One region of the Burkholderia cepacia complex sp. TUM26381 genome, then DNA from elsewhere that is predicted to be linked to it. Evidence: predicted binding sites of a transcription regulator. Region 1 holds the regulator's gene; each other region holds the start of a gene.
The links. The regulator LexA, encoded in region 1, represses DNA repair genes until DNA is damaged. The targets are predictions, from matches to a motif close to ACTGTATNNNNATACAGT.
Positions count from the first base shown of each region.

Region 2: imuA (translesion DNA synthesis-associated protein ImuA) is a predicted target of LexA. The motif match lies at 3,274-3,291, and genes of this name have one in related genera.
Region 3: recA (recombinase RecA) is a predicted target of LexA. The motif match lies at 2,753-2,770, and genes of this name have one in related genera.

Region 1 covers NZ_CM172006.1:1,724,491-1,730,748, reverse strand. Annotated here, with positions in the region: gene cysW (sulfate ABC transporter permease subunit CysW) at 1-513, opposite strand, end outside; gene cysT (sulfate ABC transporter permease subunit CysT) at 510-1,403, opposite strand; gene ACWMMN_RS08175 (sulfate ABC transporter substrate-binding protein) at 1,526-2,563, opposite strand; gene lexA (transcriptional repressor LexA) at 2,828-3,475, shown strand; gene ACWMMN_RS08165 (hypothetical protein) at 3,502-3,837, shown strand; gene ACWMMN_RS08160 (DUF2939 domain-containing protein) at 3,867-4,574, shown strand; gene ACWMMN_RS08155 (universal stress protein) at 4,662-5,159, opposite strand; gene nodI (nodulation factor ABC transporter ATP-binding protein NodI) at 5,491-6,258, shown strand, end outside.
Region 2 covers NZ_CM172006.1:3,204,437-3,210,694, reverse strand. Annotated here, with positions in the region: gene ACWMMN_RS15055 (ABC transporter substrate-binding protein) at 271-1,236, shown strand; gene ACWMMN_RS15050 (ABC transporter permease) at 1,373-2,269, shown strand; gene ACWMMN_RS15045 (ABC transporter ATP-binding protein) at 2,271-3,065, shown strand; gene imuA (translesion DNA synthesis-associated protein ImuA) at 3,305-4,012, shown strand; gene ACWMMN_RS15035 (Y-family DNA polymerase) at 3,945-5,432, shown strand; gene ACWMMN_RS15030 (error-prone DNA polymerase) at 5,439-6,258, shown strand, end outside.
Region 3 covers NZ_CM172006.1:2,993,122-2,999,379, reverse strand. Annotated here, with positions in the region: gene ACWMMN_RS14100 (MFS transporter) at 1-137, opposite strand, end outside; gene ACWMMN_RS14095 (sensor histidine kinase) at 364-1,911, opposite strand; gene ACWMMN_RS14090 (response regulator transcription factor) at 1,929-2,657, opposite strand; gene recA (recombinase RecA) at 2,843-3,913, shown strand; gene recX (recombination regulator RecX) at 3,913-4,782, shown strand; gene ACWMMN_RS14075 (DUF2889 domain-containing protein) at 4,928-5,536, shown strand; gene sucC (ADP-forming succinate--CoA ligase subunit beta) at 5,605-6,258, shown strand, end outside.

The sequences.
Region 1 (6,258 bases):
GAACGTGACGAAGATCGTCGCGAGCACGATGCCCGGCACCGCAAAGATGATCTGCACGTCGTGATCCTGCAGCCACGGCCCGAGCCAGCCCTGCGCGCCGAACAGCAGCACGTACACGAGGCCCGAGATCACCGGCGACACCGAGAACGGCAGGTCGATCAGCGTCGTCAGCAGCGCCTTGCCGCGGAATTCGAACTTCGCGATCGCCCACGACGCGCACACGCCGAACACGAGATTCAGCGGCACCGCGATCACGGCGACGGTCAGCGTCAGCTTGATCGCCGACCACGCATCGGGATCGGCCAGCGATTCGAGATAGAAGCCGACGCCCTTGCGCAGCGCCTCGACGAACACCGCGGCGAGCGGCACGACGAGGAAGAACGCGAGGAACGCCAGCGCGATGCCGGTGAGCAGCCAGCGCACGACGCGCGACTCGCTGACGGGGTCGAGCCGTTTCGCGGCCCGCGCGGCCGGCGACGGGGTTTTCAGCACGACGGTGGCCTCCTGGCTCATTGCTGGCCTCCTGCCGCGACGGCGGTGACGGTGGCGGGCGCGGGGCCGCTGGCGCCCTTGCTCGTGCGGCGCTGCAGATACCACTGCAGCGTATTGATCAGCAGCAGCATCAGGAACGACACGACCAGCATCACGACCGCCAGCGCGGTCGCGCCCGCGTAGTCGTACTGCTCGAGCTTCGTGATGATCAGCAGCGACGTGATCTCGGATTTCATCGGCACGTTGCCGGCAATGAAGATCACCGAGCCATATTCGCCGAGCGCACGCGCGAACGCGAGCGCGAAACCGGTGAGGAGCGCCGGCAGCACGGCCGGCAGCACGACGCGGCGGAACGTCAGCCAGCGCGACGCGCCGAGGCACGCGGCCGCTTCTTCCTGCTCGCGCTCGAAATCCTCGAGCACCGGCTGCACGGTACGCACGACGAACGGCAGCCCGATGAAGGTCAGCGCGACCAGCACGCCGGCCGGCGTGAACGCGATCTTGATGCCGAGCGGCGCGAGATACTGGCCGACCCAGCCATTGGTCGCGTAGACGGCCGCGAGCGAAATGCCGGCGACCGACGTCGGCAGCGCGAACGGCAGGTCGACGATCGCATCGACGAGGCGCTTGAACGGGAACGTGTAGCGCACGAGCACCCACGCGACGAGGAAGCCGAACACGGCGTTGATCAGCGCGCCGCCAAGTGCGGACGTGAACGTCAGCCGGTACGACGCGAGCACGCGCGGCGACGTGACGGCGGTGACGAACTGGTCCCACGACAGCGTCGCGGTCTTCAGGAACGTGGCGGCGAGCGGGATCAGCACCACGAGGCTCAAATAGGCCACCGTGATGCCGAGCGTCACGCCGAAACCGGGCAGCGCGCTCGGCTTGCGAAAGGTGTACGTCGTCATCGGATGCTCTTGCTGGGTCGATGCTGCTCATGGGTCCGACGCAAACGCCGGCGCAGTGAATCGCGCCGGCGGCCAATCGGGGATGCGGCGCGCTGTCGTGGCGCGCCGCTGTCGTTATGGCGTTACTGCGGCTTGTAGATCGAGTCGAACACGCCGCCGTCCGCGAAATGCGTCTTCTGCGCACTCGTCCAGCCGCCGAACGTGTCGTCGACCGTGTACAGCTTCAGCTTCGGGAACTGCTTCGTCAGTTCCGCCGGCACGTTCTTCGAACGCGGCCGGTAGTAGTTGCGCGCCGCGATTTCCTGGCCCTGCGGGCTGTACAGGAAGTTCAGGTACGCGTCGGCCAGCTTGCGCGTGCCCTTCTTGTCGACCACCTTGTCGACCACCGCGACGGGCGGCTCGGCCAGGATGCTCACCGACGGCACGACGATCTCGAACTTGTCGGTACCGAATTCCTTCACCGACAGGAATGCCTCGTTCTCCCATGCGATCAGCACGTCGCCGATCCCGCGCTGCACGAAGCTCGTCGTCGCGCCTCGCGCGCCCGAATCGAGCACGCCTGCGTTCTTGTAGAGCTTCGTGACGAATTCCTTGGCCGTCTGCTCGTTGCCGCCCGGCTTGTGCACCGCGTACGCCCATGCGGCCAGGTAGTTCCAGCGCGCGCCGCCCGACGTCTTCGGGTTCGGCGTGACGATCGAGATGCCCGGCTTGGTCAGGTCGTCCCAGTCCTTGATCCCTTTCGGGTTGCCCTTGCGCACCAGGAACACGATCGTCGACGTGTACGGCGACGCGTTGTCGGGCAGGCGCTTCTGCCAGTCCTTGTTGACGAGCCCCTTGTTCGCGAGCGCGTCGATGTCATACGCGAGCGCCAGCGTGACGACGTCTGCCTGCAGGCCGTCGAGCACCGAACGCGCCTGCGCGCCCGACCCGCCGTGCGACTGCTTGAAGTTCACGGTCTCGCCCGTCTTCGCCTTCCACTCCTTGCCAAACGCCTGGTTGAAGTCCTGATACAGCTCGCGCGTCGGGTCGTACGACACGTTCAGGAACGTCGTATCGGCCTGGGCATGCGTCGCGACGCCCAGCGCCGCCGCCGCGCCCAGCGCGAGTGTTGCGATCAGGCGGCCCACTCCGCCCACCAGCCCCGTATTGCGCTTCGCCATCCTTGGTTCTCCAGTGTTGTCGGTGTTGCGATGTCGGGCCAGTCTAACGAACGGGTTACATGATTAAAAATAATCGTTCTTCATTTTTTAATACTCAAAAGTGCTAACGCAGACGGGATGGACGGTTGCGGCAGATAAACCGCCGTCCGGACGTCGCGAAATCACGCCGGAACCGGCGTGATCGCGTCGAACCTCACGTAACACTTGAAATTCGCGAAGTACTGTATAAAAATACAGCTCACTGTCTATCCATACAGTTGAGCCATGACCAAACTCACCGCCCGTCAGCAGCAAGTGTTCGACTTGATCCGTCGCGCGATCGAGCGCTCCGGATTCCCGCCCACCCGCGCCGAGATCGCGGCCGAACTGGGTTTCAGCTCGCCAAATGCGGCCGAGGAGCACCTGCGCGCGCTGGCGCGCAAAGGCGTGATCGAGCTGGCGGCCGGCGCGTCGCGCGGCATCCGCCTGCTCGGCATCGAAGATGCCCCGCACCAGTTCACGTTGCCGCACGCCGGCCTGATGCAGTTGTCGCTGCCGCTCGTCGGCCGCGTCGCAGCCGGTAGCCCGATCCTCGCGCAGGAGCACATCTCGCAGCACTACGCATGCGATCCCGCGTTGTTCACGAGCAAGCCCGACTACCTGCTGAAGGTGCGCGGCCTGTCGATGCGCGACGCCGGCATCCTCGATGGCGATCTCCTCGCCGTGCAGAAGCGCACGGAAGCGAAGGATGGCCAGATCATCGTCGCGCGTCTCGGCGACGACGTCACGGTCAAGCGCCTGATGCGCCGGCCGGGCGGTCTCGAGCTGATCGCGGAGAACCCGGATTACGAAAACATCTTCGTCAAGGCCGGCAGCGCCGAATTCGCGCTGGAAGGCATCGCCGTCGGGCTGATCCGCTCGGGCGAACTCTGACATTCCGTCTCGCTGAGGAGAACATCATGGAACGCCTTGCCCGTCTGCTGCCTTTCCGTCAATTCGGCCGCCTGCGTCATCTGCGCGGCCGCACGCCCTGCGCACCGCTGTCCGCGGCCGCGCCCGTGCAAGAAGAAGTCGCAGTCGAACGGCAGGCGTCCCTGCTGCCGTCAGCGCTCCCCGCGTTCGCCCGGGTATCGCTGAACGCCGGCCTGAATCACGCGGAACCCGCGCGTCGCGCACCGGTGCGCGTCTATCACGGCCGGTCGCGCCTGATCATGGTCGGCACGATCGATGCCGTGTGCCGGATGATCGATCGCTGCATCGCGGAGGAACGATCGGCTACGCCGGGCGGTCTCTGATTGCGGAACATCCCCGCACCGGAGGCAACGTGACTGGATCGCCGAGCCGCGCATGGCGACTCAAGCCCCTGCTGATCGTCGCGCTGATCGTCGTCGTCATTGCGGCGATCGGCTATGCGTACGCGTCGCCGTACGTCGCGCTCGGTCGCCTGAAATCGGCGATCGATGCGCGAGATGCGCAGGCGATTAGCGAGTATGTCGATTTTCCGTCGCTACGCATCAGCCTCAAACAGCAGGTCACGGAAGAGTTGATGCGCCGGATCGACGCTGTGAAGAAGAACAACCCGTTTGCGGTGATCGGCGCGCTGATCGGGTCCGCGTTGATCGGCCCGCTGGTCGATGCGTACGCGACCCCGGAGGGCGTGGCCGCGCTGATGAGCGGATTGCCGCCGCGCGGCAATCCGGGCGAGCGCCCGCCTGATTTGTCGAATCTGCCGCAAGGCAATACGCCGGGCGGCGCACCAGCCGCCACGCCGGCCAATCCGGCGCCGGCAAGTGCCGCCGCTGCGAGCAGTAACGCATCCGCTGCGACCGCGTCGTCAGCGGCGCCCGCGCCTGCCACGCCGGCGAGCCCGAGCGAGGCGACGCATCCGCAGCAAACCAGCGCGGGCTACCGGAATATCGAAGAATTCGTCGTGACGTATCAGCGCAGCGCCGACGGCACGCGCTATGCGGCGGTATTCCACCGCTTCGGGCTGTTTTCGTGGAAATTGTCCGCGATCGACCTGCACGCATAACAGGCCGCGCTCGACGCCCGCACCGCTGAAGCGGTGCGGCGCCTGACCGGCACGCATTGCCGACCAGGCAACCATCGCGTCTTTAGATCATTTGCCGTTCGCCGTGGCCGCTTCACGCTCGCGCGCGATTTCGGCTTTCTGCTCTTCCGCCGACGAGCACGCCACCAGAATGCTGCAGTTCACGCGGTCGAGCAGTTGCGTATTGCCCGAGCCCATCCACCATCGCGACAGTCCGCTGCGGCACCGGTGGCCGACAACGACGAGGTCGACCTTCAGTTCCGACGCAAGATTCGCGATTTCGTCGATCGGATAACCGAACGCGAAATGGCCTTCGGCCTGCACGCCACGCTCGCGCAGCCAGTTCACCCCTTCCTCGAGGATTTCGCGCGCGGTTTCCTCGAAGCGGCCGCATGCGACGTCGGTCAGCAAACCTGCACTTTGCGCAATGCTCGAACGCATGTCGACGACCGACAGCAAGTGCGTTTCGGCCTTCAGGTCCATTGCGAGATTAGCGCCGCAGCGCAGTGCCTTGCGCCCTTCGAGCGTGCCGTCGTAACACAGCAAAATCTTGTTGTAGCTAGCCATGAAACCTCCCTATCGCGACAACGAGCCTACGCATTCATCATGGTGCGCCGCAATTCAGGACGCAAGGGATGGAAAACGCTGATTCGCCCCGCGCAGCGCGTGCGCGATGATGCAGTGCACGATCGGTGCGCGCATACATCGCACCGTGCAGGCATGCCCTGAAGAGACGCAGCCGATGCACTAGAATGGCTCGTCCGTACTCCAGCGGGTCATATCGCGCCGGCGGCGTTCGCTTCGGTCATGCCCATGTGACACGCATTCGTCCGATCCGTTCGCCAACCGGCCAGCCGGCGGGCAGCGGAACGCGCCCGCTCACAACGACAACATGCCCATGTCCGTCGCACCGATCGATTTCCGCAACGTCGAAAAGCGCTATGGCGACAAGCTCGTCGTCAACGGTCTGTCCTTCAACGTCCAGGCCGGCGAATGCTACGGCCTGCTCGGACCGAACGGCGCCGGCAAGACCACCACCCTGAAAATGCTGCTCGGCCTCACGCACCCCGATGCCGGCACCATCTCCCTATGCGGCGAACCGGTTCCATCGCGCGCGCGGCATGCACGCCAGCGCGTCGGCGTCGTCCCGCAGTTCGACAATCTCGATCCCGACTTCACCGTGCGCGAGAACCTGCTCGTGTTCAGCCGCTACTTCGGGATGTCGGCGCAGGCCGCACGCGCACTCGTGCAGCCGCTGCTCGAATTCGCGAAGCTCGAAAACAAGGCCGATGCGAAGGTCGGCGAGTTGTCGGGCGGCATGAAACGCCGCCTCACGCTCGCCCGCGCGCTCGTCAACGATCCCGACGTGCTGGTGCTGGACGAGCCGACGACGGGCCTCGATCCGCAGGCGCGGCATCTGATGTGGGAGCGGCTGCGTTCGCTGCTCGCGCGCGGCAAGACGATCCTGATCACCACGCACTTCATGGAAGAAGCCGAACGCCTGTGCGATCGCCTGTGCGTGATCGAGGAAGGCCGCAAGATCGCCGAAGGTGCGCCGCACGCGCTGATCGAATCGGAGATCGGCTGCGACGTGATCGAGATCTACGGGCCCGATCCGGCCACGCTGCGCGACGAGTTGTCGGCATTCGCGAAGCACACCGAGATC
Region 2 (6,258 bases), 1.5 Mb from region 1:
CGCGTTGGCACGATGCGTGCCGAAGCCGCCGCCGGACGGGCCTTGCACGCGGTCGCCGGGGGGCGGCGCGTGCTGCGATCCGGCGTGCCGGGCGAAAGCGCGGAGTCAGGCGGTGGTCTGCGGAAATGGTATCCTCGTGCGTTCGCCGCTGCACGCTTTCCCGGAGCGTGCGCGGGCCGATCGCCGGCGTGTCGCACGCGCGGCGGCGCCCGCCCGACGGCGGCGGGAATCCATTATCCAGAACCGACACAATACGGGGGAGACTCACCCATGAAGCGATTCAAGACTTTCGCGATCCGTTCGATCACGGCCGGCGTGGCCGCACTCGCGCTGGCAGGCGCCGCGCAGGCACAGACCGTCAAGGTGCTGTCGATCGTCGATCATCCGGCGCTCGATGCGATCCGCGACGGCGTGCGCGCCGAACTGAAGGCGGAAGGTTACGGCGACGACAAGCTCAAGTGGGAATACCAGAGCGCGCAGGGCAACACGGGCACGGCCGCGCAGATCGCACGCAAGTTCGTCGGCGACAAGCCCGATGTGATCGTCGCAATCGCGACGCCGGCCGCGCAGTCGGTCGTCGCCGCGACGAAGAGCGTGCCGGTCGTCTATTCGGGCGTCACCGATCCGGTTGCCGCGCAGCTCGTGAAGGGCTGGGCCCCGTCGGGTTCCAACGTGACGGGCGTGTCCGACAAGCTGCCGCTCGATCGCCAGGTCGCGCTGATCAAGCGCGTCGTGCCGAATGCGAAGACGGTCGGCATGGTCTACAACCCGGGCGAAGCGAATTCGGTCGTCGTCGTGAAGGAGCTCAAGGAGATCCTCGCGAAGCAGGGCATGACGCTGAAGGAAGCGGCCGCACCGCGTACCGTCGACATCGGCCCGGCCGCGAAGAGCCTGATCGGCAAGGTCGACGTGATCTACACGAACACCGACAACAACGTCGTGTCCGCGTACGAAGCGCTCGTGAAGGTCGCGAACGAAGCGAAGATCCCGCTCGTCGCCGGCGACACCGACAGCGTGAAGCGCGGCGGCATCGCGGCGCTCGGCATCAACTACGGCGACCTCGGCCGCCAGACGGGCAAGGTCGTCGCGCGCATCCTGAAGGGCGAGAAGCCGGGCGCGATCGCGTCGGAGACGAGCAGCAACCTCGAACTGTTCGTGAACACGGGCGCGGCCGCGAAGCAGGGCGTCACGCTGGCACCGGATCTCGTGAAGGAAGCGAAGACGGTCATCAAGTAAGCGGCGCGACCGCCGCGCTTGCAGGCCCGATCCGGGCCTGGACGACATCGCCGGACGGGCGGTTCCCACCCGGAGCCGCCCGTTCGCTTCGCCCGGCCGTACACGTCCGGCCGGGAAGCAACAGGATTTCCCCATCATGTCTCTGTTCTCGTTTCTGGGCGCACTGGAGATCGGCCTGATCTTCAGTCTCGTCGCCCTCGGGGTGCTGATCTCGTTTCGCATCCTCAACTTCCCCGACCTCACCGTCGACGGCAGCTTTCCGCTCGGCGGCGCCGTTGCGGCGACGCTGATCTCGGCCGGCTACGACCCGTTCACGTCGACGCTGATCGCGATCGTCGCGGGCGCGGTGGCCGGCTTCATCACCGGCTGGCTGAACGTGCGCCTGAAGATCATGGATCTGCTCGCCAGTATCCTGATGATGATCGCGCTCTACTCGGTGAACCTGCGGATCATGGGCCGGCCGAACGTGCCGCTGATCACCGAGCCGACGCTGTTCACCGTGCTGCAGCCCGACTGGATGCCCGACTACGTGCTGCGTCCGGCGCTGCTCGCGATCGTCGTCGTGATCGCGAAGCTCGGCCTCGACTGGTTCTTCTCGTCGCAGCTCGGCCTCGCGATGCGCGCGACCGGCGCGAACCCGCGGATGGCGCGTGCGCAAGGCATCGCGACCGGCCGCGCGACGCTCGCCGGGATGGCGCTGTCGAACGCGCTCGTCGCGCTCGCGGGCGCGCTGTTCGCGCAGACGCAGGGCGGCTCGGACATCTCGATGGGGATCGGCACGATCGTGATCGGGCTGGCCGCCGTGATCATCGGCGAGACGCTGCTGCCCGCGCGCCGGCTGGTGCTGACGACGCTCGCGGTCGTGCTCGGCGCGATCGTCTACCGCTTCTTCATCGCGCTCGCGCTGAACAGCGAATTCATCGGCCTGAAGGCGCAGGACCTGAACCTCGTGACGGCCGCGCTCGTCACGATCGCGCTGGTGCTGCCGGCGACGCGCAAGAAGCTGTTCGCGCGCAAGAACGGAGGGGCATGACATGCTGTCCGCACAAGATCTCAAACTCACGTTCAATCCCGGCACGCCGATCGAGACGCGCGCGCTGCGCGGGCTGTCGCTCGAGATTCCCGACGGCCAGTTCGTCGCGGTGATCGGCTCGAACGGCGCCGGCAAGTCGACCTTCCTCAATGCGGTCAGCGGCGATCAGCGCGTCGATTCGGGACGTATCGCGATCGACGGCACGGATGTGACGCGCAAGGCCGCGTGGGACCGCGCGCACCTCGTCGCGCGCGTGTTCCAGGATCCGATGGCCGGCACCTGCGAGGCGCTGACGATCGAGGAGAACATGGCGCTCGCGATGGCGCGCGGCGTGCGGCGCGGTTTCCGTGCCGCGCTCGACCGGCCGTCGCGCGAGCTGTTCCGCGACAAGTTGCGGCTGCTGAACCTTGGCCTCGAGAACCGGCTGACCGACCGGATCGGGCTGCTGTCCGGCGGCCAGCGGCAGGCCGTGAGCCTGTTGATGGCGTCGCTGCGGCCGTCGCGGATCCTGCTGCTCGACGAGCACACGGCCGCGCTCGACCCGAAGACGGCCGCGTTCGTGCTGGAGCTGACCGCGCGCATCGTCGCCGAGAGCAAGCTGACGACGATGATGGTCACGCACAGCATGCGGCAGGCGCTCGACTACGGCGACCGTACGGTAATGCTGCACCAGGGGCAGGTCGTGCTCGACGTGTCGGGCGACGCGCGCAAGGGCCTCGACGTGCCGGACCTGCTGCAGATGTTCGAGAAGGTGCGTCACGAGCAGCTCGACGACGACGCGCTGCTGCTCGGCTGACGGGCGGCAGGCGGGCCGGCGCGGTGCGGGGTGTCGCATCGTGCCGGTTTGACGGCGGGGTGGTGTGCCGGCCCGCCGGGCGACACGATCCGGCCACGCCCGCTCCGGCGCGGCGTAACATGACGGCCGCGCCGGCTTTCCCGTCGTTTTTCCTCTGATGAAAACCGGTTACGCACCGGTGCTGTGCGACGCGGGCGCATTGCCATATACTGTATATCCATACAGTTGTGGGTGGCGTCATGCTCGCATCCTCCATTTCTCCCGAATCCCTTCATCCGTCGCTCTGGCGCGGCTCGCAGCTCGCGCGCGGCGGCCCGCGCACGATCGAGACCGGCTTCGCGCCGCTGTCGGCCGAGCTGCCGGGCGGGGGCTGGCCGGTCGGCGGGCTCGTCGAACTGCTGGCCGCGCAGCCGGGCTGCGGCGAGATGCGGCTGCTCGCGCCCGCGCTTGCCCGCACCGTCAGCGCCCGGCGTCCGCTCGCGCTCGTCGCGCCGCCGCAATCGCCGCATGCAACCGCGCTCGCCAGCCTCGGGGTGCCGGCCGACGCGCTGCTGTGGTTGCGCGCCGGCAGCCGTACGGATGCGCTGTGGGCCGCCGAGCAGGCGCTCAGAACCGGCTGTTGCGGCGCGCTGCTGCTCTGGCAGGACGCGCGGCCCGATGCGCTGCGGCGCCTGCATCTCGCGGCCGCGCGCACGGGCGACACGCTGTTCGTGATGCTGCGCCCGCTGTCGGCCGCGCGGCAGCCGTCGCCCGCGGTGTTGCGCGTCGCGCTGTATCCCGTGCCGGGCGGCGTGTCGCTCGACATCGTCAAGCGTCGCGGGCCCGCGCGCAGCGAGCCGCTCGTGCTCGACCTGCCGTCGCCCATCGTGGAGAGCCGCTATGCGCGTCTTGCTCGGCATCCATCTGCCGCGCCTGCCGCTCGACGTGTGCGCCCCGCCGCCGTCTGACGCAGCGGCCGGCGGCGCGGGCTGCGCGGTGCTCGAGCAGGGTGTCGTGCTGATCGCCGATGCGGCCGCGCAGCGGCAGGGCGTGCGCGCGGGCATGAAGCGCGGCGGCGTGCTCACACTTGCGCCCGAGACGCAGCTCGTCGAACGCGATCCCGCGCGCGAGGCCGATGCGCTGCGCGCGGTCGCGCTCGCGTTGCTGCGATTCTCGCCGTGCGTCGCGCTCGACGACGAAGCCACGCTGCTCGTCGACGTCGGTCCGAGCCTGCGCCTGTTCGGCGGCCTGCCGTCGCTGTGCCGCCAGGTGCGCGCGACGCTCGCGGCGCTCGGCTATGCGGCGCGCCTGTCCGCCGCGCCGACCGGAGGCGGCGCGTGGCTGCTCGCGCGCACGTCGGCGCGGGCGCGCATCCGGCGCCGCGTCGCGCGCACGGCTTCGCTCGTCCGCTCGCTCGACCGGCTGCCCTGCGTGCTGCTGCCCGATGCGCGTCCGTATGCGGGCTGGTTCGACGGCCTCGGCTGCCGCACGCTCGCCGATCTGCGCGGCCTGCCGCGCGCGGGGCTGCAGCGCCGTTGCGGCCCCGCGCTGCTGGCCGCGCTCGATCGCGCGTACGGCGACGCGGTCGAGCCGCTGGCGTGGATGGCGGTGCCGCCCGTGTTCGACGTGCGGCTCGAATTGCCGGAGCGCGTCGAATACGCGGAAGCCGTGCTGTTCGCCGCGCACCGGCTCGTCGTTCAGCTCTGCGGCTGGCTGGCTGCGCGGCAGCTGTCGCTGGCCGCGATGACGTTCGATCTTGAGCACGAGCGCGGCCGCCAGGCCGTGCCGCCGACGCCGCTCGAGCTCGCATTCGCCGCGCCGGTGCGCGACGAGGTGCACTTCATGCGGCTGCTCGGCGAGCGGCTCGCACGCGTCGAGTTGCCGGCGGCGGTGATCGCGGTGCGCCTGAAGGCGACGCGCGTCGAATCGGTCGCGCCACCGGCCGACGATCTTTTCCCCGAGCCGGGCGGCACGCGCGAGACGCGTGCGCGGCTGTTCGAATTGCTGGTCGCGCGACTCGGCGCGGAGAACGTATTGCGTGCGGCGCCGGTTGCCGATCACCGGCCCGAGGCCGCGAACCGCTGGCTGCCGCTCGATGCGCAGGCCGGCAAGCCGGCCGGCGGGCCGCCCGCGGTGCCGCCGAGGCCCGCATGGTTGCTGGCCGAGCCGCTGCCGTTGCTGATGCGCGGGGAGCGGCCGGTATTTCATACGCCGCTCAGGATGATGTCGTCGGCGGAGCGGATCGAGGCCGGTTGGTTCGATGGCCAGCTCGCCGCACGCGATTATCACGTCGCGCAGGACGAAGCCGGGGCGTGCTATTGGGTGTTCAGGGAGCGGGCGGGGAGCGAGTCCGAGCCGCACTGGTTCCTGCACGGCTTGTTCGGGTGAACGGAGATGGTTGCGGAATTCAGCTGGTTGCCCGATTACGCGGAGTTGTTCTGCCGTTCGAACTTTTCGTTTCTGCATGGTGCGTCGCATGCGGAAGAACTGGTCGAGCGCGCATTCGATCTCGGCTATCGCGGAATCGCGATCACCGACGAATGCTCGCTCGCCGGCGCGCCGCGCATGCACGTCGCAGCGCAGGCGAAAGGGCTGCCGCTCATCATCGGTTCGTATTTCGACGTCACGCCGGATGACGTCGCGCCCGGCCACGACCCGGGCCCCGGTGCGTTCGGGCTCGTGTTGCTTGCGCAGAATCGCGAGGGGTACGGCAATCTTTCCGAACTGATTTCGTGGCGGAGGATGGAAGCGCCGAAGGGTACCTACACGCTGACGTCGAGGATGTTGTCGGCGCCGCCTGCGGAGTTTGCCCACTTGCGCGGCATGCCCGATTGCTTCGCGATTCTCGTGCCCGCGTACCCGGTGCGTGCGGACGTGCTCGAGGCCCAGGTCGCGTGGTTTCGCACGACGTTCGGCGAACGTGCGCGGCTCGGGCTCGTGCAGTTGCAGCGGGCGCTGGACGGTGCGCAGCGCGAGGAGATTCGTGCGGCCGGCGAACGGCGTGGGGTGCGTGTCGTTGCGCTGGGCGACGTGACGATGCACCGGCGCTCGTGCAAGGAGCTGCAGGACGTGATGACGGCGATCCGCGTCGGCATGCCGGTTTCAGAGTGCGGGTATGCGCTTGCGCCGAATGCGGAACAGCATCTGCGTTTGCGACAGCGCATCGGGCAGTTGTACTCGGCGGAAGAGATCGCGGAGACGTGCGCGATTCTCG
Region 3 (6,258 bases), 1.3 Mb from region 1:
CTGATGTAGGCCGCGAGTGAACCGGCCAGGTAAAAGTCGTACCACTCGAACACGGTGCCGAGCGACGACGCGAAGATCACCTTCTTCTCTTCGCCCGTCATCGGCGAGTGCGAAATTTGCCCGCCTAACGTTGCCATGAATCGTCTCCAAGTCCCTTGATATAGATGTGCGGCCGCCTTGGGTGGGCGGGCCTGTCGACGATTATTGGCATGGAAACTTACGGCGGACTGACTCGCGCGTACAAAACGACTGCGCGTTAACCCGCGCCGAATCGGCTGCTTCTGGTGTCGATCATGCCGTGAACACCCGGTAAATTGCCGGTTTCGACGCAATTGCGCCGGGCCGCGGACACGTGAGTCAGGGTTAATCCGGGGCCGTACCGGTCAGCGGCAGGCTGACGCGCACGAGCGTGCCGGCAAGGCGCGGCGTGCGCTGGTAGACGTGATCGTCGAGCGTCAGCGTGCCGCCGTGCTGTGTGGCGATCTCGCGCACGATCGCGAGCCCGAGGCCGCTGCCGTCGCCTTCGCGGCCGAGGATCCGGTAGAAGCGCTCGACGACGCGCTCGCGTTCGGCGGCCGGGATGCCGGGGCCCGTATCCTCGACTTCGAGATGCACGAACCGCGCCGCCGGGTCGGCATGCACGCGCACGGTGATGCGGCCGCCTTCGGGCGTGTAGCGGATCGCGTTGTCGATCAGGTTGCCGAGCATTTCGCGCAGCATCACCGGATTGCCGTCGACGTCGAGCGGTGCGTCGTCGGGCGGCCCCTCGTAGCCGAGATCCATCCGCTTCGCGAGCGCGGCCTGCACCCAGTCGCGCACCGCGCGCCGTGCAAGCGCGGCGATCTCGACCGGTTCGAACGTGAGCCCGCTCGCGCGGTTCTCGGCACGCGCGAGCGCCAGCAATTGCGTGACGAGCCGCGCGGCCTGCTCGGAACTGGTCGCGATCTGTTCGAGCGAGCGCTGCACGTCCGGCGGGACCGGGTGGCGCAGCGCGAACTCGGCCTGCGTGCGCAGGCCCGCGAGCGGCGTTTTCATCTGGTGCGCGGCGTCGGCGATGAAGCGCTTCTGCAGCGCCATGTTCTGTTCGAGACGCGCGAGCAGGTCGTTGAACGACGTGACGAGCGGCTCGATCTCGGGCGGCGCGCGCTGCGCCTCGACGGGCGACAGGTCGTCGGGCCGCCGCGCGCGGATGTGCGCCTGCAGCGCGTTGAGCGGCGCGAGCCCGCGCGACAGCCCGAACCACACGAGCAGGATCGCGAGCGGCAGGATCACGAACTGCGGCAGGATCACGCCCTTGATGATGTCGTTCGCGAGCGCGTTGCGCTTGTCGAGCGTTTCGCCGACTTGCACGAGCACGGGCTGCGTGCCGCCCGATTGCGGCAGTGCGACCGTCGTATACGCGACGCGCACGTCGTTGCCGCGCAGCAGGTCGTCGCGGAACACGACGACGCCCGGCGGCGGGCGGTCCTCGTCGCGCGGCAGCGGCATGTCGGCTTCGCCCGCGACCAGTTCGCCGCGCGTGCCGAGCACCTGGAAGTAAACGCTGTCGACGTTGTCCGCGCGCAGGAAGTCGCGCGTCTGCTCCGGCAGCGTCAGCTCGGCGACGCCGTTCACCGGATGGATCTGCCGGGCGAGCACGTACGCGTTGGTTTCGAGCGCGCGGTCGAACGGGCTGTTCGCGATCGTCTTCGCGACGAGGTAGGTGACGGCGATGCTCATCGGCCACAGCAGCAGCAGCGGCGCGAGCATCCAGTCGAGGATTTCGCCGAACAGCGAGCGCGGGCGCGGTGCCTCGGGCGATTCGGTTTCGTCGGGCGGCGCGAACGGGTTCTCGTAGCGCGCGTCGCGCGCTTCGTCGGCGGCCGACGACGGTGCGCCGGTCGGGGGGCGGGAGTGGGCCGGCGTGGCCATCGCGGCGACGCCCGGTGTCAGCGCAGCGGCGTGCCGGCCACCGCGGGCTGGGGCGCTGTCGCGTCGGCCGGCGCGGCGGGCGCGACCTTCTCGAGGCAATAGCCGAGGCCGCGCACGGTCGAGATCCGCACACCGCTCGGCTCGATCTTCTTGCGCAGCCGGTGCACGTAGACTTCGATCGCGTTGTTGCTGACTTCCTCGCCCCATTCGCACAGGTGATCGACGAGCTGCTCCTTCGACACGAGCCGGCCGATCCGCTGCAGCAGCACTTCGAGCAGGCCGAGTTCGCGCGCGGAGAGATCGAGCACGTGATCGTTCGCATACGCGATGCGGCCGACCTGGTCGAATGCGAGCGAGCCGTGCCGCACGACGGTCGGGCCGCCGCCCGCGCCGCGCCGGGTCAGCGCGCGCACGCGCGCCTCGAGCTCGTTGAGCGCGAACGGCTTGGCCATGTAGTCGTCGGCGCCGAGGTCGAGCCCCTTCACGCGTTCGTCGACGCTGTCGGCGGCGGTCAGGATCAGCACGGGGAGGTTGGAATTGCGCGCGCGCAGGCGCTTGAGCACGTCGAGCCCGGACATTTTCGGCAGCCCGAGATCGAGGATCAGCAGGTCGAAAGTCTGCATCGACAGCGCCGTATCGGCATCGACGCCGCTCTTCACGTGGTCGACCGCATAGCCCGATTGGCGGAGTGACCGGGTGAGTCCGTCCGCGAGTATGCTGTCATCTTCGGCGATGAGGATTCGCATGTTGCTGACCGATGGCCGGCGGGGCATTCGCGCCGACGCGGCTGTCTCCGGAGTTATTCGTGTACAACGCCCTGAATTGCGGGCTTGCATAAACTACTGTTTTTTTATACAGTGTCTGCATTCGGCGGCGCTTGAAAGCGGGCGCGCCTCTAACAGACGCTGCTCATCATAGCAAAGGACGATTCATGGAAGATAGCAAGAAGGGCTCCGGGATGACCGCCGAGAAGAGCAAGGCGCTGGCGGCCGCACTCGCGCAGATCGAGAAGCAGTTCGGCAAAGGGTCGATCATGCGCATGGGCGACGGCGAGGCGGCCGAGAATATCCAGGTCGTCTCCACGGGCTCGCTGGGTCTTGATATCGCACTAGGCGTCGGCGGCCTGCCGCGTGGCCGGGTCGTCGAGATCTACGGTCCGGAATCGTCGGGTAAAACCACGCTCACGCTGCAGGTCATCGCCGAACTGCAGAAGCTGGGCGGCACCGCAGCGTTCATCGACGCCGAGCACGCGCTCGACGTTCAATATGCCGCGAAGCTCGGCGTGAACGTGCCGGAGCTGCTGATCTCGCAGCCGGACACCGGCGAGCAGGCGCTTGAAATCACCGACGCGCTGGTGCGCTCGGGCTCGATCGACATGATTGTCATCGACTCGGTCGCGGCGCTCGTGCCGAAGGCCGAAATCGAAGGCGAGATGGGCGATTCGCTGCCGGGTCTGCAGGCCCGCCTGATGTCGCAGGCGCTGCGCAAGCTGACCGGCACGATCAAGCGCACGAACTGCCTCGTGATCTTCATCAACCAGATCCGGATGAAGATCGGCGTGATGTTCGGCAACCCGGAAACCACGACGGGCGGCAACGCGCTGAAGTTCTACTCGTCGGTGCGTCTCGACATCCGCCGGATCGGCTCGATCAAGAAGAACGACGAGGTGATCGGCAACGAAACCCGTGTGAAGGTCGTCAAGAACAAGGTATCGCCGCCGTTCCGCGAAGCGATCTTCGACATCCTGTATGGCGAAGGCATTTCGCGCCAGGGCGAGATCATCGATCTCGGCGTGCAGGCGAAGATCGTCGACAAGGCGGGCGCCTGGTACAGCTATAACGGCGAGAAGATCGGCCAGGGCAAGGACAACGCGCGTGAATTCCTGCGCGAAAATCCGGAAATCGCACGCGAGATCGAGAACCGCATCCGCGAATCGCTCGGTGTCGTCAGCATGCCCGATGGCGTGAGCCACGAAGCCGAGGCGATGGACGAAGAAGAGTGATGGTTGCGCGCCGAGGTCAGGCTGGCGAGCCGGAAGAGAGCGACGCGCCCGAAGCGGCGGGTCGCTCTGGCCGGCGAGCCGGATCCTCGGGCGCCGGCCGGCGGGTTGCAGGCAGCCATGCCGCGAACCGCACCGCGACGAGGGCATCCGATGATGCCCTCGTTTCGTTTGAGATTGCCGCGCCGGACGACCCGTTCGACGACGGCGAATCGTTCGACGCACACGACCGCTCCCGCCGTCGCGTGTCCGGTGTCCGCTTCCCGGGCGATCGCGCCGCCGACGCGTCGGCGCCGGCAAGGGAAGACGTCTACACACGCAGCAGCCAGCATCCACGCCGCACGCGCCGTGCGTCCGGCGCTTCTTCCAGTGCGTCATCAGGCGACACGCCGGGCGCCACCGAACGCAAGTCGTCAAAACCGCAACGCTCGTTGAAGGGCCGCGCGCTCGGCTATCTGTCGAGGCGTGAATACAGTCGTGCGGAACTCGCGCGCAAGCTCGCGCCTTACGTCGGCGAAGACGAATCCGTCGAACCGGTGCTCGATGCGCTGGAAAAGGAAGGCTGGCTGTCCGACGCGCGCTTTGCCGAGAGCCTCGTGCATCGCCGCGCATCGCGTGTCGGCGTCGCGCGGATCGTCAGCGAGCTGAAGCGTCATGCAGTCGGCGACACGCTCGTCGAGGAAGTGAACGCGCAGCTGCGCGAGACCGAATGGGTGCGTGCGCAGGCGGTCTGGCGCAAGAAATTCGGTGCACTGCCGCAAACGCCGGCCGAGCGTGCGAAGCAGGCACGCTTTCTCGCCGCGCGCGGCTTCTCGAGCGCGACCATCGTGAAGTTGCTGAAAGTGGGCGACGATTTCCCGATCGACGATTGAGCGGCCGGTCGCGCGCGTGACGCGCGATATTGCTGCAATGCAACCGTTTCCGGACAGGCGGGAATACCCGCCGTCGCGTCAAACTGTCTCAAATACCCAATATGCTAAAATCCGTGGGTTTTCCTCTTCGGCCTCAACCTCCAGCATGCCGCTATCCGAGCCCGTGCCCCGTCAGTTGCGACATCGACGCGCAATCCGAGCGGAAGCCTACGAGCGCGGCGACGGCTTGTGGGACATCGAAGCCTGCCTGACCGACCACAAGCCGCGGGATGTCGCGCTTGCGTCGGGCATCCGGCCCCAAGGCCTGCCGATCCACGAACTCTGGCTGCGCGTGACCATCGATCGTGACCTCAATGTCGTCGACGCCGAAGCGTCTTCGGAATGGGTGCCCTATCCCGGTCACTGTCAATCCGCCCCTCCTGCCTATCGGGCCCTCATCGGGCTCAATCTCTTCCGCAATTTCCGCCGCAACGCGAACCGGCTGCTCGCCGGCGTCGCAGGCTGCTCCCATCTCACCGAACTGTGCGCCGTGCTGCCGACGGCAGCGATCCAGGCGTTCGCCGGTGACGTGTGGAACGTGCGCGAAGAGGGCGGCGAAGGACCGGATCACGACGGCGCGCACGCCGAACCGCCTTTCCAGCTCGGCCGCTGCCGTGCGCTGCGGTTCGACGGCGAGGTCGTGCGGCAGTACTACCCGCGCTGGTATGGCCCGATTCGGCCGGATATGCCCGGTGAAGGCAGCACGAAGGAATGAACGGAAATCATTCGAAGAAGCGTCTTAAGCGACTTTTCATCCAACTCTCAGACTGAAGGGAATCACGCATGAAGATTCACGAGTACCAGGGTAAGGAAATCCTGCGGAAATTCGGAGTCGCGGTACCGCGCGGCAAGCCGGCGTTCTCGGTTGAAGAAGCCGTCAAGGTGGCAGAAGAGCTCGGCGGCCCGGTATGGGTCGTGAAGGCTCAGATCCACGCCGGTGGCCGTGGCAAGGGCGGCGGCGTGAAGGTGGCGAAGTCGATCGAGCAGGTCCGCGAATACGCGAACCAGATCCTCGGCATGCAGCTCGTCACGCACCAGACCGGTCCGGAAGGCCAGAAGGTCAACCGTCTGATGATCGAAGAAGGCGCCGACATCAAGCAGGAACTGTATGTCAGCCTCGTCGTCGATCGCGTGTCGCAAAAGATCGTTCTGATGGGTTCGAGCGAAGGCGGCATGGACATCGAAGAAGTCGCCGAAAAGCACCCGGAACTGATCCACAAGGTCATCGTCGAGCCGTCGACGGGCCTGCTCGACGCTCAGGCCGACGACCTCGCCGCGAAGATCGGCGTGCCGGCTGCTTCGATTCCGCAAGCGCGCGCGATCCTGCAAGGCCTGTACAAGGCATTCTGGGAAACCGACGCATCGCTGGCTGAAATCAACCCGCTGAACGTCTCCGGCGACGGCAAGGTCACCGCACTCGACGCAAAGTTCAACTTC